DNA from 4 places in the Edwardsiella tarda ATCC 15947 genome. Region 3 is predicted to be linked to each of the others. Evidence: riboswitches for the same ligand, from Rfam matches in the RefSeq annotation. Region 3 holds a riboswitch; each other region holds the start of a gene.
The links. Region 3 has a riboswitch for thiamine pyrophosphate ahead of thiM (hydroxyethylthiazole kinase). Riboswitches for the same ligand answer to the same signal wherever they lie in the genome.
Positions count from the first base shown of each region.

Region 1: linked by a shared signal. The riboswitch ahead of thiC (phosphomethylpyrimidine synthase ThiC) and the one ahead of thiM (hydroxyethylthiazole kinase) in region 3 are both predicted to bind thiamine pyrophosphate.
Region 2: linked by a shared signal. The riboswitch ahead of thiB (thiamine ABC transporter substrate binding subunit) and the one ahead of thiM (hydroxyethylthiazole kinase) in region 3 are both predicted to bind thiamine pyrophosphate.
Region 4: linked by a shared signal. The riboswitch ahead of thiE (thiamine phosphate synthase) and the one ahead of thiM (hydroxyethylthiazole kinase) in region 3 are both predicted to bind thiamine pyrophosphate.

Region 1 is NZ_CP084506.1:3,370,393-3,374,577, forward strand. It holds gene nfi (deoxyribonuclease V) at 1-148, opposite strand, end outside; gene hemE (uroporphyrinogen decarboxylase) at 165-1,229, opposite strand; gene nudC (NAD(+) diphosphatase) at 1,277-2,056, opposite strand; TPP riboswitch at 2,211-2,326, shown strand; gene thiC (phosphomethylpyrimidine synthase ThiC) at 2,431-4,185, shown strand, end outside.
Region 2 is NZ_CP084506.1:2,905,832-2,910,016, forward strand. It holds gene sgrR (HTH-type transcriptional regulator SgrR) at 1-1,093, shown strand, start outside; TPP riboswitch at 1,136-1,235, shown strand; gene thiB (thiamine ABC transporter substrate binding subunit) at 1,276-2,271, shown strand; gene thiP (thiamine/thiamine pyrophosphate ABC transporter permease ThiP) at 2,247-3,854, shown strand; gene thiQ (thiamine ABC transporter ATP-binding protein ThiQ) at 3,851-4,185, shown strand, end outside.
Region 3 is NZ_CP084506.1:2,479,020-2,483,204, forward strand. It holds gene DCL27_RS11525 (hypothetical protein) at 1-375, shown strand, start outside; gene thiD (bifunctional hydroxymethylpyrimidine kinase/phosphomethylpyrimidine kinase) at 542-1,369, opposite strand; gene thiM (hydroxyethylthiazole kinase) at 1,369-2,172, opposite strand; TPP riboswitch at 2,208-2,305, opposite strand; gene DCL27_RS11540 (FAD-dependent oxidoreductase) at 2,574-4,185, opposite strand, start outside.
Region 4 is NZ_CP084506.1:2,624,809-2,628,993, forward strand. It holds partial or broken gene DCL27_RS17725 (mannose-6-phosphate isomerase) at 1-100, opposite strand, end outside; gene DCL27_RS12180 (glycerol dehydrogenase) at 328-1,428, shown strand; gene thiE (thiamine phosphate synthase) at 1,570-2,205, opposite strand; TPP riboswitch at 2,411-2,511, opposite strand; gene DCL27_RS12190 (hypothetical protein) at 3,156-3,788, shown strand; gene pflB (formate C-acetyltransferase) at 3,866-4,185, opposite strand, start outside.

The DNA.
Region 1 (4,185 bases), 890 kb from region 3:
ACACGGCGATCGCCGCCCGCGTGACCGCCCCCTCCTGCTCGAAGCCCACGTCGGCTCCGGCGATCAGCGACGGCGTATCCCAACGATCCGCCAGCTCAACCTGTACCGCCTTAGCCCGTTGCTCATCACGTAACGCCTGCATATCCATGGTGTCTGGTGTCCCGTTAACGGTGATACGGCTGGGAGAGACGATGAACCGCCTCAACAAAGATGCCGGCCTGCTCGGGCGGCACATCCTGATGGATACCGTGTCCTAAGTTAAAGACGTGTCCCTCCCCCTGGCCGAAACCCGCCAGGATGTCGGCGACTTCCTGCTCGATGCGCGCCGCTGGCGCATACAGCATGGAGGGGTCCATATTGCCTTGCAGTGCAACCCGATCACCGACTCGACGACGCGCATCGGCGATGTCGCAGGTCCAATCCAAACCGAGGGCATCGCACCCCGTCTCTGCCATCGCCTCCAGCCATTGCCCGCCGCCCTTGGTAAACAACGTCACCGGCACCCGGCGCCCCTCATTTTCACGCTGCAGGCCATCGACGATCTGATGCATATACTGTAGAGAGAACTCGCGGTAGTCGCGCCCAGTCAGCACACCCCCCCAGGTATCAAAGATCATCACCGCCTGCGCCCCGGCACGGATCTGGGCGTTAAGGTACAGGATGACGCTCTGCGCCAACTTATCCAGTAGGTGATGTAGGGCCGCCGGATCGGCATACATCATCTTCTTAATCTTGGTGAAGGCCTTACTACTACCGCCCTCGACCATATAGGTCGCTAACGTCCAGGGGCTACCGGAGAAACCGATCAACGGCACGGCACCCTGCAGGTTACGCCGGATGGTGCGCACCGCTGCCATCACATAACCCAGCTCCTGTTCCGGATCGGGAATAGGCAGCCGATCGATGTCGGCGCGGCAGGTAATCGGCCGCGTAAAGCGTGGCCCTTCGCCCGCCTCGAAGTAGAGTCCCAAGCCCATGGCATCCGGCACCGTGAGAATATCCGAAAACAGGATCGCCGCATCCAGAGGGAAACGACGCAACGGCTGTAAGGTGACTTCACAGGCCAGTTCGGCATTCTTACACAGGGCGATGAAGTCACCGGCCTGGGCACGCGTGGCATTGTACTCCGGCAGATAACGCCCAGCCTGGCGCATCATCCATACCGGGGTCATGTCGACCGGCTGGCGCAACAGCGCACGCAGATAGCGATCGTTCTTCAGTTCGGACATCCTTCGGCTCCTATTATTATTTTATGGCATTGTAGCATGTGGGTGACTCATTCATGCTGCGCCCGGCACAGCGCAACGGTGTCCTCGATCAGACGTCGCGCCACCGTACCGGCCGGGGGTAACTGGGGCAGACGATCGTAACGATACCACCCCGCCTCCTGTAGCTCTTTGGGGTCGTGGCGTAGCTCGCCCGCGGCATAATCGGCCAAGAAGGCCATCATCAGAGAGTGGGGAAAAGGCCACGGCTGCGAGGCGACGTAACGCAGATTCCTAATCTGTAAATTGCTCTCCTCCATGATCTCACGCGCGGCGGCCTGCTCCAGCGTCTCCCCCACCTCGACAAAGCCCGCCAGGACGGTATAGATACCATTACGGTGGCGATTATGCCGAGCCAGCAGGATATGATCGTCCCGACGAATGGCGACGATGATACAGGGAGCAATCTGTGGGTAATAGCGTTGTTGGCAGTGAGCGCACAGACAGGCCCATTCATGCTGACTCGCCTGCATCGGCTGGCCGCAGTAACCGCAGAACCGATGGGACTGGAAAAACTCCGCCAACTGTACGCCGCGACCGGCTAATTGAAATAAACCGCGATCGGCGTCGATCAGCTGGCGTACCGTGGTCATCTCTCCATTGCGCTGCTGCCGCACCAGCCATACCGCCATCCCCTGCCACTCACCAATACGGTAGGCCATCTGCCCGACCAACCCCCAGCGTGCCGCGCTACCACAAGGTAGCTCACCCTGCGGCAACCAGATACGCCCCTGATCGCTGACCACCCACCAGCCGTTATCGGCTTCACCTATTTGCTGTACGACTGCCACCGCCTCGACTCCTTCACTCCACTCGTGCCTGCGTTCGCTCCGCCTACGCGCCACCCTGCGAACAAACCATGATTAAACACATTATTAACAATACTTGCAGTTTTCTCACGCCCTCCTTACACTGCCCGCACGCGAGGGTTACCACCCTCGCCGCACCATCTTGTCGGAGTGCCTAGTTGATACCGGGTATCACAGGCTGAGACCGTTAATTCGGGATCCGCGGAACCTGATTGGGTTAATACCCACGAAGGGAACAAGAGTAATCTGCACGTTCAGCCAATCCATGGCTTCACGTTTTTCTTATTCATTACTCCTATCCGAGCTCCAGACAAGCAATTTTTCTCCTATCACGCCTTATGAGGCAGGAATTTGCTATGTCGACTCCAACCATTCCCGATGCGCCACGCCGCCAACGCCGCGCCGAGGCCCAGCGCTTCATCGCTAGCCTCCGCGGCGAAGCCTATCCCAACTCTCGCCGCATCTACCTCCAGGGCTCACGCGCCGATATCCGAGTCCCTCTACGTGAGATCAGTCTCAGCCCAACCCTCGTCGGTGGGACGCCGGAACAACCACAGTGGCGCGACAATGAGGCGGTGGCGGTATACGACACTTCGGGCGCCTATGGCGATCCCCAAGCCTCTCTCGATCTACGCCAAGGCTTACCGGCCATCCGCGCCGCGTGGATCGCAGAGCGTGGCGACACGGAAGTGCTCGCTGGGCGCAGCGCCGATTACACCCGCCAACGTCAAGCCGATCTGGCACTAGAGACGCTGCGCTTTCCCCAGCCTCCCGCTGCGCGTCGCGCGTTACCCGGGAAACGAGTCAGCCAATTGCATTATGCCCGCCAGGGCATCATCACCCCGGAGATGGAGTTTATTGCCCTGCGCGAGAACATGGGGCGTGAACGCATTCGGAGTGGCGTATTACGCCAGCAGCATCCCGGCGAATCCTTCGGCGCCCATCTACCGGAGAACATCACCGCCGAGTTTGTGCGTGCCGAGGTTGCCGCCGGGCGAGCCATCATTCCCGCCAATATCAATCATCCCGAATCCGAGCCGATGATCATCGGCCGTAATTTCCTGGTGAAGGTTAACGCCAACATCGGTAGCTCTTCCGTCACCTCGTCGATTGAGGAGGAGGTCGAGAAGTTGGTGTGGGCCACCCGCTGGGGTGCCGATACGGTGATGGATCTCTCTACCGGACGCTATATTCACGAGACGCGTGAATGGATCTTACGTAACAGCCCAGTCCCTATCGGCACCGTGCCGATTTATCAGGCGTTGGAGAAGGTCAACGGTGTCGCCGAGGATCTCGACTGGCCGCTGTTGCGCGATACCCTGTTGGAGCAAGCGGAGCAAGGCGTAGACTACTTCACCCTGCACGCCGGCGTGTTACTGCGCTATATCCCGCTGACCGCCCAACGCCTGACGGGCATCGTCTCGCGCGGGGGAGCCATCATGGCCAAGTGGTGTCTAGCGCACCATCAGGAGAACTTCATCTATCGCCATTTCCGCGAGATCTGCGAGATCTGTAGCGCCTATGATATTGCGCTCTCATTGGGCGACGGTCTCCGCCCCGGTTCGATCCAGGATGCCAACGATCAGGCCCAGTTCGCCGAGCTGCATACCCTAGGCGAGCTGACCCAGATCGCCTGGGAGTATGATGTCCAGGTGATGATCGAGGGGCCGGGACACGTGCCGATGCAGATGATCCGCCGCAACATGGAGGAGGAGCTCACCCATTGTCACGAAGCGCCCTTCTATACCTTAGGGCCACTCACTACCGATATCGCCCCGGGCTATGACCACTTCACCTCCGGCATTGGTGCGGCACTGATCGGCTGGTTTGGCTGCGCCATGCTGTGTTACGTCACGCCCAAAGAACATCTCGGCTTGCCGGACAAAGAGGATGTGAAGCAGGGATTGATCACCTATAAGATCGCCGCCCATGCTGCCGATCTGGCCAAGGGGCACCCTGGCGCCCAGATCCGCGACAACGCCATGTCGCAGGCGCGCTTCGAGTTCCGCTGGGAGGATCAATTCAATCTGGCGCTCGACCCCATCACCGCACGCGCCTATCACGACGCCACGCTGCCACAGGCCTCCGGCAAGCTCGCCCACTTCTGTTCG
Region 2 (4,185 bases), 430 kb from region 3:
CACCATGGCAGATGTCATCGCCTCCTTGGAACGCCTACGCCCACTCCCGTTGTTTCGCCACATTGCCCGCATCGACACGCCTACGCCCCACGTGATCGATATCCATCTGCACGAGGCGGACGCCTGGTTACCCTGGTTACTCGGCAGCGTGCCCGCGATGATCCTGCCACAGGAGTGGCAGCAGATGGCGGACTTCGCCCGCCTGCCGAGTGGTACGGGCCCCTATCAGGTAGTTCGTAACACGCCGTATCAGTTAAAGATCCGCGCCTTCGACGCCTATTTCGGCTACCGAGCATTGATCGATGAAGTCAACATCTGGGTATTGCCTGAGATCTCCGAGGAATTGGTACATGCCGGGGTACAACTCCAGGCCGAAGGCGGTGGCGGTGACGAGTTAGAGAGCCGCCTGGAGGAGGGCTGCTACTTTATGCTGTTCGACCAGCGCAGCGCGCAGCTACGCGATCCCGCGGTACGCGCCTGGCTGTGCCAGACCATCAGTCCCATCGCCTTGCTCAATAACGCCAGCCCTCTGCATCAGCGCTATTGGTCCCCCGCCTACGGCCTGTTGCCACGCTGGCACCACAACAAGATGCTCGCTATCGCCCCCAAGCCGCCACAACTGACGCATCTGCGCGTCACCGTCTATCGCGATCACTCCGAGTTTCACGCCATCTATCAGGCACTACAACCGCTGCTGGGCGCCCATGGCGTCACGCTGGAAATGCAGGAAATCGATTATGAGCGCTGGCACCAGGGTGAGGCCTGTAGCGATCTGTGGCTGGGCAGCGCCAACTTCTACCTACCGCTAGAGTTCTCCATCTTCGCCATGCTGTACGAGATGCCGCTGCTCGCCCACTGTAGCGGGCTGGATCTGGCCCAAGAGGCCCGCCGTTGGCGGGAGCAACGTCTCGCGATGGCCGAGTGGAGCCAACAATTAATCCAACGCCATCTGCTTCACCCCCTATTCCACCACTGGCTCAAATTGCACGGCCAGCACAGCATGCGCGGCGTACGCATGAATACCTTAGGCTGGTTCGACTTTAAATCTGCCTGGTTCGCCCCGCCGGAGCATCCCCCGTCTCCCGAGGATTAACAAACGGCTTTCTAAACCCGCACCTGCTCTTTACAATAAGCGCCTGTCTCAACGGGGTGCCCGCTATCGATGCGGGCTGAGAGCATACCCGTCGAACCTGATCCGGTTAATACCGGCGGAGGGATTTGAGAGAGCCTGCTGCTGCTCAAAGACCTTTGCCACCACCATTAAGGGAGTGCAAAGTGTTAAACAAAATCTGGCCACTGTTGGCCCTATTAGCCGCGCCATTGCTGGCGCACGCCGCCGATAAACCCGTCCTCACCGTCTATACCTACGACTCATTCGCTGCCGATTGGGGGCCTGGGCCAAAGATCAAGCAAGCCTTCGAACAATCCTGCCAATGCGAGCTGAAACTGGTGCCACTGGCGGATGGGGTCGCCATCCTCAATCGCCTGCGCATGGAGGGGAAGAAAAGCCCGGCGGATGTGGTGCTCGGCTTAGATAACAACCTGTTAACCTCCGCTCAACAAAGTGGACTGTTCGTCCCCAGCCAGGTCGATACCCGAGCACTGACGGTACCGGGCGGCTGGCACGATACGACCTTCGTCCCCTACGACTACGGCTACTTTGCCTTCGTCTACGATCGCCAGAAGGTGAAGACCCCGCCCACCAGCCTGAAACAACTGGTCGAAGGGCCAGAGAAGTGGCGCGTCATCTATCAGGATCCTCGTACCAGTACCCCGGGATTGGGCCTACTGCTATGGATGCAGAAGGTGTATGGCGATCAGGCCCCCGCCGCCTGGCAGAAGCTAGCGCAGAAGACCGTCACCGTCACCAAAGGCTGGAGCGAGGCCTACGGCCTATTCCTGAAGGGAGAGGCGGATATGGTGCTGAGCTATACCACCTCGCCGGCCTACCACATCATTGAGGAGCACACCGATCGCTACGCGGCCGCGCCATTCGCCGAGGGGAACTATCTCCAGGTCGAAGTGGCTGGCATGCTGAAACATAGCGCCCAACCGGCGCTAGCGCATCAATTTATGCAGTTCATCACCACGCAGGCCTTCCAGGAAGCCATTCCAACGGGCAACTGGATGTACCCGGTGACGGCGGTACCGCTGCCCCCCGCCTTCGCGGACTTGCCCAAGCCGCAGACAGCGCTCAGCTTTACGCCCGCTGAGGTTGCCCAACACCGAGCCGAGTGGATCCGCGCATGGCAAAACGCCCTAAGCCGCTGATCGCCGCCTGGCTATGGCCAGGGATGGTGGCCGCCACGCTGCTATTAGCGGTGGCGCTGTTGGCCTTCGGCGCCTTATGGCACAGCGCACCGGCCAGCCATGCCCGCTCGCTGTGGCACGATGCCTATCTGTGGCATGTGGTGCGCTTCAGCTTCTGGCAGGCCGCGCTCTCGATGCTACTGTCGCTGCTACCGGCCATTGCGCTTTCCCGCGCCTTGTTTCGCCGCCGCTTCCCCGGCCGCACCCTGTTGCTACGGCTGTGCGCCATGACGTTGGTGCTGCCGGTGTTGGTGGCGGTGTTTGGGTTACTGAGCGTCTATGGGCACCAAGGTTGGTTGGCTCGGATCTGTCACGCGCTAGGCCTCGACTACACCTTCAGCCCGTACGGGCTCACGGGCATCCTGTTGGCGCATGTCTTCTTCAACTTACCGCTGGCGACCCGCCTGCTGCTTCAGGCTCAGGAGGCCATACCCGCCGAGCAACGCCAGCTAGCGGCCCAACTCGGCATGTCCTCCTGGCAGATCCTACGCTGGGTCGAGTGGCCCTATCTACGCCGCCAACTCCCCCCGGCTGGGGCGCTGATCTTCATGCTCTGCTTCTCCAGCTTCGCCACGGTTCTCTCCCTCGGCGGCGGCCCTCAGGCTACCACCATCGAGCTCGCCATCTATCAGGCGTTAAGCTATGACTACGACCCGGCGCGAGCCGCTCAGTTGGCGCTGTTACAGTTGAGTTGTTGCCTCGGGTTAGTCCTATTGAGCCAGCGTCTATCCGGCGCCCTGCCCGTCGGCCACAGTCAACGCTTAGTCTGGCGCGATGGACGCGACTCGGGCTGGCAGAGGTTCACGGATGTACTGACCATCGGCCTCGCCCTGTTGCTGTTGCTGCCGCCGCTACTGGCGGTGATCACCGATGGCGTGAATCAGGCATTCGCTAGCGTCTTGCACCAACCAGCGCTGTGGCAAGCGCTATGGACGTCGCTGTATATCGCCTTGGGCGCCGGCGTGCTGGCGGTGACCCTGACCATGATGCTGCTGTGGAGTAGTCGTGAGCTCACCTTGCGCGGATTACGCTGGCGGGCGCAGGGTATGGAGCTATGCGGCATGCTGATCCTGGCGATGCCCGGCATCGTGTTGGCTACCGGTTTCTTCCTGTTACTCAACGCCAGCATCGGCTTGCCTGACTCCCCGGCGTTACTGGTGATGGCGACCAATGCGTTGATGGCGATCCCCTATGCCATGAAGGTGCTGGAGTATCCGATGCGCGATCTGGCCGAGCGCTATGATACGCTGTGCCTGTCACTGCGCATCACGGGGCTCAACCGCCTACGCTGGATCGAGTTACGCGCCCTACGCCGTCCGTTAGCACAAGCGCTGGCCTTCGCTTGCGTCCTATCGCTGGGTGACTTTGGTGTCGTCGCGCTGTTTGGCAATGAACAGTTCCGCACCCTACCCTTCTACCTGTATCAACAGCTCGGTGCTTACCGCAGTGCCGACGGCGCCGTTACCGCCCTGCTGCTGTTATCGGTCTGTCTACTCCTCTTTAGCCTGCTGGAACGCCTACCCGCAGGGAGAACATCGCCATGATCCGCCTGGATGATCTGACCTACCAATACCAACAACAGACGTTGCGCTTTACACTGCACGCCGCCGCCGGCGAGCGTATCGCCATCCTCGGGCCCAGTGGGGCAGGGAAAAGTACCCTGCTGAGCCTGATCGCTGGCTTCCTGACGCCACACAGCGGCGCGCTCGATCTCAATGGGCGCGACTGCCGCCAAACGCCCCCCGCCAGCCGCCCGGTGTCGATGCTGTTTCAGGACCATAACCTGTTTGCCCATCTGACCATCGCCCAGAATCTGGGGTTGGGATTGGATCCCGGCCTGCGACTGAGCGCCGAGCAACAGCGCCAGCTAGCCCT
Region 3 (4,185 bases):
GCGGAGACGCTCAGCATCGCGCGCATCGATGCGGTGCAATCGTGGATCCAGCGTGATGGCCAACCCTTGGAGCAAGATGGCGACTATGCCGGACGCCGGTATGGCGATCTGTTTATCGCCAGTCGTGCGGCCAGCGAAGCAACCCCGTGGCCCTCGCTCCTGTTAACCGAGCACTCGGCCTCCGCACCGATCAGTTACCTGATCGGCTGGCTAGCGGATGAACAGGGACAGCCTCAACTGGCGCTGGCGCTACGCCCGCGTCCCGAGCAGCCCTTCTTCACCCTGAACCGCTTCGACGCCGCCCATCTCCAGCGCCTGAACGCCCTCATGACACACGTCTGGCGCTTGGCCATGCCGACGCCACCGCAGGCATAACCACGGGCGGCTCGGTGTATGGGGTAGAAAACGTATCAGCCGCGTGTTGACTCGACAGCGCAGCCAGCCGAGCTGAGTCCGCCACACACCGCCGGTAGCGTATTGCGCGCTACCGGCACCCCCTGCCTGCCAGGCGCGGGCCAGCGGGTGACGCGCCGCCTTCCCTTTACCACCAACGATAGAAGTGATGTACCGGCCCGATCCCCTGGCCGACCTGTAGCGAGTCGGCCGCCATCAAGGCGCCCTGCAGATACGCCTTCGCCGCCGTGACGGTGGCACACCAATCCGCATGGCGTGGACGCAATGCCGCCAACGCCGCCGACAGCGTACAGCCGGTGCCGTGGGTATGGCGTGTCGCCACCCTCGGGGCGCTAAAACGCTCGGCGATCCCCTCGCGCGTCAGTAACCAATCGGGACTTTCCACGCCCTGCAAATGCCCGCCCTTCATCAATACGGCCGGACAGCCTAACGCCAACAGGGCTTCGCCTTGGGCGCACATCTCCCGTTCATCACGCGCCACGGCGCACTCCAGCAGTGCGGCGGCCTCTGGCAAGTTGGGCGTGATCAAGGAGACCTGCGGTAACAACTGCTGCCGAATCGCGCTGACGGCCTGCGGCGCCAATAATGCATCACCGCTTTTGGCCACCATTACCGTATCCAGCACCACGTAAGGCAGCGGATAACGCACCAACGCCTCGGCGACACAGGTCACAATATCCGCACTGGCCAACATGCCTATCTTGGCGCTATCGATGCGGACATCGCTCAGCACCGAGTCCAACTGCGCCGCGACAAAGTCGGCGGCGATGGGGTAGAGCGACTGCACCCCGCGGGTATTTTGTGCCACCAATGCGGTGATCACACTGGTCGCGTAGGCCCCTAACGCCGAGAAAGCCTTCAAATCGGCCTGGATCCCGGCGCCGCCGCTGGGATCGGTCCCGGCGATGGTCAACGCGTTAATCCGCACGGCAGCATCGGTTATCGGTGACATCATCAGGCGACCTCCCCGCGTAACTGTTCCGGTTGTAGGCCATACAACGCATCCAGGAAGTGCGGCGTAAAGCTACCGGGGCCACGCGCCTCGCGCGCCGCCTGACGCCCGGCCACGCCCATCACCCGGCAGGCGCTGGCGACGGCCGTCAGACGATCCGCCTGCACGGCGAAGGCCGCCACCACGGCCGACAGCGCACAGCCGGTACCGACGACCCGAGTCATCACGGCATCACCACCCGCGATCTGATAGCTACGCACGCCATCGGTCACATAGTCATACTGCCCGGTCACCGCGACGATAGCGCCGCTCTGCTCGGCCAGCGCCTGTGCCGCCGGCAGGGCCGCCAGGGCGTCATCCTGGCTATCTACGCCGCGTCCACTAGAGGGCTGACCAGCCAACGCCAAGATCTCCGAGGCATTGCCCCGGATCGCCGCCGGGCGCAAACGCAACAGTTGACGGGCGAAGTCGCTACGGTAGGTCAAGACGCCGACCGCCACCGGATCCAGTACCCAGGGCGTGCCGGCCTGGTTCGCCGAGGCGATCGCCGCTAGCATGCTCTCCGCCCGCGCGTCATACAGGGTCCCGATGTTGATCAGCAACGCATCGGCCAAGGCGGCGAACTGGCGCGCCTCATCGGCCTGCACCACCATCGCCGGGGCGGCGCCCAGCGCCAGCAATACGTTGGCGGTGAAGCTTTGTACCACTTCGTTGGTCAGGCAATGTACCAGCGGGGCTCGCTGGCGCAGGGTGAGTAACGCCTGCGCGCACAGCGCATCAGGCAAAGGGGCAGGTTGTACAAACATCGTGTGTCTCCCAACCGGCGCGAAGAAGGCGGCGCGGTCAGGCACCGAGACTTCCCTACGCTGGTATGATCCAGATCAGGTAATACGGGTAAAATCTCAGCCCACGCATGCGTCGGCACCCCGAGTCATTAAAAATCAATATATTATATTTTAACTACACATAAATCTTCAGCAGGATAATACCCGGGTGCGCCATTGTAAATGCGCTTCTCGTGCTCTACGCCGCTCCGAGCGCGGGGCGTCGAGCCACGCGGGATCCCGCTGACGTCAAGGTCAGGCCAATGCTGAGGCAAGTCACGTACGCTAGCGGCGGGGCGGGCCAGATCCCGCCCCCTTAGCCGCCCGCTGCGCGTAAGGGGACGAGGCCGATGTTACCGCTCGCGGGCAAGGCGAGCGGAAGCTTAAGATTGAGCCGCCAAGACGCGTCGGTAAGTGATATAACCACCGGTCAGGTTGCGGGCGCGGAAACCATGCTGCACCAGCAGGCGATAGGCGACGTGACCGCGCAGCCCAGACTGGCAGCCGATCAGGATCTCTTTATCTCGCGGGAGCTCATCCAGACGCGCGCGCAATTCATCCAGCGGGATATGCCGCGCCTGTGGATAGGTGCCAAACGTCGCCAACTCCTCATCGCTGCGGATATCCAGCAGGCACTGACGAGCGGGATCGCGCTGCTCCAGATCGGCGACATGGCAGATGGCGGTATCGCCGCACAGCACGTTGTTCGCCAGCATACCCGCTTGATTCACCAGATCGCGCGCGCTGTTATAAGGCGGCGCATAACACAGCTCCAGATGCTCCAGATCGGCCACCGTCAACCCGGCACGCTGCGCGACGGAAAGCACATCGATACGCTTGTCGACCCCCTCCTTGCCCACGGCCTGCGCGCCGAGGATCGCCCCATTGCGTGGATCGAAAATCAACTTCAGCGAGATGGGTGTCGCGTGGGGATAGTAACCGGCATGGCTCGGCCCATGCACAAATACGGTCTCATAGGGACGCTGCTGCCGCCGCAACAACTTCTCGCTCAATCCTACGCTGGCGACGGTCAGATCGAAGATCTGACACACCGAGGCCGCCTGACTCCCACGGTAGTGGCTAGCACGCCCCAGCATGGCGTCGGCGGCGATCCGCCCCTGACGATTAGCGGGTCCAGCCAACGGCACCAACGGCGGCAATGCCGCGTCGAAGGGAGGCGCCTCGACGGCGTCGCCCACCGCATAGATATCGGGCGCCGAGGTACGCATGCCACTGTCGACGCGGATGCCGCCGCTGGCGCCCAATGCCAGGCCGGCGGCTTGGGCCAGGCGACTCTCCGGTCGTACCCCGATGGCCATGATCACCATGCCGCTGACCAGCTCGCTGCCCTCGCTCAGGGTCAGATGCAACCCCGCCTCACACGGCATGATCGCCTGCAACGCGGTCTGTAGACGCAGATCGACAGCGTTGGCGCGCAGCGTCTCATGCAACGGCACCGCCATCTCCCCATCCACCGGCATCATCACCTGCGTCCCCATCTCCAACAACGTCACCGCCAGACCGCGCCGACGTAACGCCTCGGTCACCTCCAAGCCAATAAAGCCACCACCGACCACCGTGGCATGTTTTACCGTATGGCTGGCGATGTGGGCCAGGATGGCATCCATATCATCGATGCTGCGTAGCGCGAATACCCCCGGACTCTCGATACCGGGCAAGGGAGGCAGCAGCGGCGCGGCGCCGGTGCTCAACAAGAGACGATCGTAAGATTCGCGGTAAACTTGCCCGCTGGTCAGATCGCGGACCTCGATGCATTTCCCCTGCACATCAATCGCCAGCACCTCGTGACGTACCCGCACATCCAGATTGAAGCGCTGACGGAAGTCCTCTGGCGTCTTCAACAGCAGACTGGCACGCTGCGGGATCACGCCGCCGATATGATAAGGCAGGCCACAATTGGCGAAGGAGACGTAGCGTCCGCGCTCCAAGACAATGATCTCCGCCTCTTCCGCTAATCGTCTCGCCCTCACCGCC
Region 4 (4,185 bases), 150 kb from region 3:
GACTATCGTTTAGACGATGCGGCGACTTGATAAATACCCCCTTCCACGGCTGCTCACCCCGGTTTACCAAGAAATGGGCCTCACCCGGTTCACACGGCATCTCACCATATGCCCCCTACTCCACGCGAATAGCGACATATCGAGGGTTACCATCCCCATCACCTCCATCACCCCACGCCCTTCCCCGCTCATCAAACGATCGTTAGTCGATCGGTATAACCTAACCCAGCGCATGTCTTCCGGCTGAATGCTACGGCATAATCACCAGAGAGAGGGGGGCCCTCGCGCCCCTTCCCCGCGACTTTCTTTCCTGACAGGAGTGTAATGATGTTAAAAGTCATCCAATCACCATCCAAGTATATTCAGGGACCCGACGCGCTACAGTCCATCGGGCAGTATGCCAAGCTCTTAGCCAGTAGCCAGTTTGTCATCGCCGACGATTTCGTGATGGGGCTGACCGGAGACACGGTAGCCACCAGCTTGCGCGAGGCCGGGGTGGAGGGGCATTTCTCCCGCTTCGCCGGTGAATGCTGCCGGAAGGAGATCGATCGCTTGGGTGCCGAGTTGAAGAGCCTTGGCTGCCAAGGCGTGATCGGGATCGGTGGCGGCAAGACACTGGATACCGCGAAAGCCTTAGCCTACTACCAAGGCGTACCGGTACTGATCGTGCCAACCATCGCCTCGACGGACGCACCGACCAGCGCACTCTCGGTGATCTATAGCGAGCATGGCGAGTTCGAGGAGTATCTGATCTACCCGACTAACCCCGATATGGTGTTAATGGACACGGCGATCATCGCCAAGGCGCCGGTACGCCTGCTGGTCGCGGGGATGGGGGATGCCCTCTCCACCTACTTCGAAGCCCAGGCCTGTGTCGACTCCCATGCCATCAGCATGGCGGGTGGCGAGTCAACGCGGGCGGCATTAGCGCTGGCTCGCCTCTGTTATGAAACGCTACTCGAGGAGGGCTTCAAAGCGAAGCTGGCCGTCGAGGCGGGCGTCGCCACGCCTGCGGTGGATAATATCGTCGAGGCCAATACCTACTTGAGTGGGCTAGGATTTGAAAGCGCCGGGCTCGCCGCGGCTCACGCGATCCACAACGGCCTGACGGTGCTGGAAGAGTGCCATAAGATGTACCATGGGGAGAAGGTCGCCTTCGGCACGCTATGCCAGTTGGTGCTACAAAACAGCGACAGCGAGCAGATCGAGACGGTACTCGATTTCTGTGTACGGGTCGGGCTCCCCGTCACCCTCGCACAGTTGGGGATCGAGGATGGACCGCAACTGAACGAGAAGATTATGGCCGTGGCGCAAGCCAGTTGCGCCAAGGGCGAGACCATCCATAACATGCCCTTTAGCGTCACACCGGCACAGGTCTACGCCGCGATCCTGGCCGCCGATCGGTTAGGGCGAGCCTGGTTAGCGTAAGCCTCATGGCGGGGCCACTCAACGCCCCGCCTAATCCGTGTCCTGATGCTGGAGAGGCCTACGCCACCCAGCTAACGCCACCATAAAGCCAATGAGGCACGCCTCGTTGCCGTTAGCCGACGTCGTATCGGCCTAGGCGGCTCACTCGCCCCCGGCACCGGCCAGCGCCAACAAGTGTGCCGTGGCCTCGCGCCAATCCGCCGCCTGGGTAATGGCGCTGATCACCGCCACGCTGCCGACACCGGTCGCCAATACCGCAGGCACCCGCGCCAGAGTGATCCCCCCGATGGCGACAGTCGGGTAATCACCCAGACGTTGAATGTGACGCGCCAACTGTGCGATCCCTTGCGGCGCCGAAGGCATCTGCTTGCTCTGGGTGGGAAAGACCTGCCCCAACGCAATATACGAGGGACGCGCCGCGAGTGCGACCTCGATCTCCATATCGTCATGAGTAGAAACCCCCAGGCGTAATCCCGCCGCCCGAATCGCCGCCAGATCCGTCGCAGCCAGATCCTCCTGACCGAGATGTACGCCATAGGCTTGGTGCTTGATCGCCAGGCGCCAATAGTCGTTGATAAATAACCGGGCTTGATAACGACGACCTAGCTCAATCGCCGCCTTCACCGCCTCCTCCAACTGTTCGTCATCGCGATCCTTGATGCGTAACTGTAAGGTTCGTACCCCGGCCTCCAGCAGGCGCGCGATCCACTCGACGCTGTCGACCACGGGATAGGCGCCTAAGCGAAAGGGCACCGGCGGGAAATCAGGCTGATACATCAGGCATTCTCCTTGCGTAAAACGAGGCGGACTCCCCCTAGGGGGAATCGACGCCGATTCATGGGCGCGACACGCGCTGGACAAGGCGAGATAGACCTGTCGGCGCGGGGACTTGAACGAATGACATCCTCCGCCCCTAAGGCGGAAATGCAGCTTGTCGGACGACGGATAACGCCAGAGAGGCTTTCACCTGACGTGAGGTGATAACACGAAGACGCTTGTTCCCTTCGCAGGTATCAGCCTGATCAGGTTCTGCGGATCCCGAATCAACGGTCTCAGCCCAACGGGGCACTCCGACAAGATAACGCCTCGCTCGGCGAGCGGGGAAGCAGGGTAAACTACGCGTTAACAGGCGCGATCTCAAGCGGCGAGGGAGGATAATCGCCGCGACATCACGCGCCGGCGTCTCCCCCCGCCACGCTCGGCGCGCCCCTCTCAGAGTCGGCAACACGCGCCACTATCGCTTAATCTGGCAAGCCAACGATCGGGTGAGTCCCCCGCGAGAACGAGTCGGGGAGATGGCAACAATAACGGTGTCGCGATCCCCTCTCCGTCTGCAACTGGCTGTTATCAAAAGACAGGGTCTATTTATTCTGTCAGCCAGGCCGCCGTCATAATGACCTCACTCACCACGCGGAACGACATGGCTAGGCCACCCACCAGCCAACCTCGTCAGGAAACACCAACACCCCATGTCAAGCAATAAATATCAGCATATTAAATTCTGCTTACCTGTGTGTGTAACTGCATAACAGCCAAGTTATTAGCTATAAGAACAAAATAAATAAAATATAGAAAATAATAAAATACATTCACTTTAATAAACCAGAAAATAAAAATAACCGAAATGAATAATATGGAAAAGCCAGCCCAATCCAGTTATATCTCAAGATAAGGAGCCGTCCAGCGCAATACGCAACAAGCCGCGAATAAAAATAACAGAGTAGATAATGAAAATAACGATATCACTCGGTGATATATTCCTATTTATTATGATCATCGCGATCACACTCTATGCCATCTGGCTGCCGCCATCCGGCGAGCCCGCATGGTTAGCCTCATCGATTGACTATATTGAGCAGGGACAGGCGCTATGGCTCGCCTTTGTCGTGTTGTTTATCCCCTACCGTTGCTGGCGCGAACGGCTCGACGCGGGTGACCGCCGCTTCTGGTACTGGGCTACCCTATGGTGGCTCACCCTGTTAGGGCGCAGCATCAGTTGGGGGCGGTTCTATTTCCCCCATGGGCCACGGCTACTCTTTCATGGCATCGCTGCCCTACTGATCGCCGCACTGCTACTCTCGCTACTCTCCTCTCAGTTACGTCGTGCCATCGCCGCACGCTACCGTCTGCACCCGATCCCCATATGGCGTCTGGTGGCGGTAGTGTTAGCCTTCGCCGGTGCCGACGCCGTCGAGCATCAACGTGCGCTTGCCCACCCTCTCCTATCCAGTGCGAGCCCTTACCGAGATCTGATTGAAGAGTTATATGAATGCCCGTTTCTGATCGGCCTGTTTCTTATCACGTTGCACATGTTGAACCACGAGCGATATTTACGGCGACAACGCGCATCCAAGGCATAGAAAATAGAAAAAATGAGGCCGCCCAGAAGGACGGCTCCGCGACATAGACGACTCAACGACCGCCTCCACGCCAAGCGTTAGAAACAACGGGTAAAGGTACGTGAGATGACATCCTGCTGCTGCTCTCGCGTGAGCGCATTAAAACGCACGGCGTAACCCGATACGCGAATCGTCAGATTGGGGTAATTCTCTGGATGCGCGATCGCATCCAGTAACATCTCCCGATTCATCACATTCACGTTGAGATGTTGCCCCCCTTCCACCCCATCCTGATGGTGGAAGTAGCCATCCAATAGTCCCACCAGATTCGTCTTACGCGTCTCCTCCTCCTTGCCCAAGGCCTGCGGGACGATGGAGAAGGTATAAGAGATACCATCCTTGGCATAGGTAAAGGGCA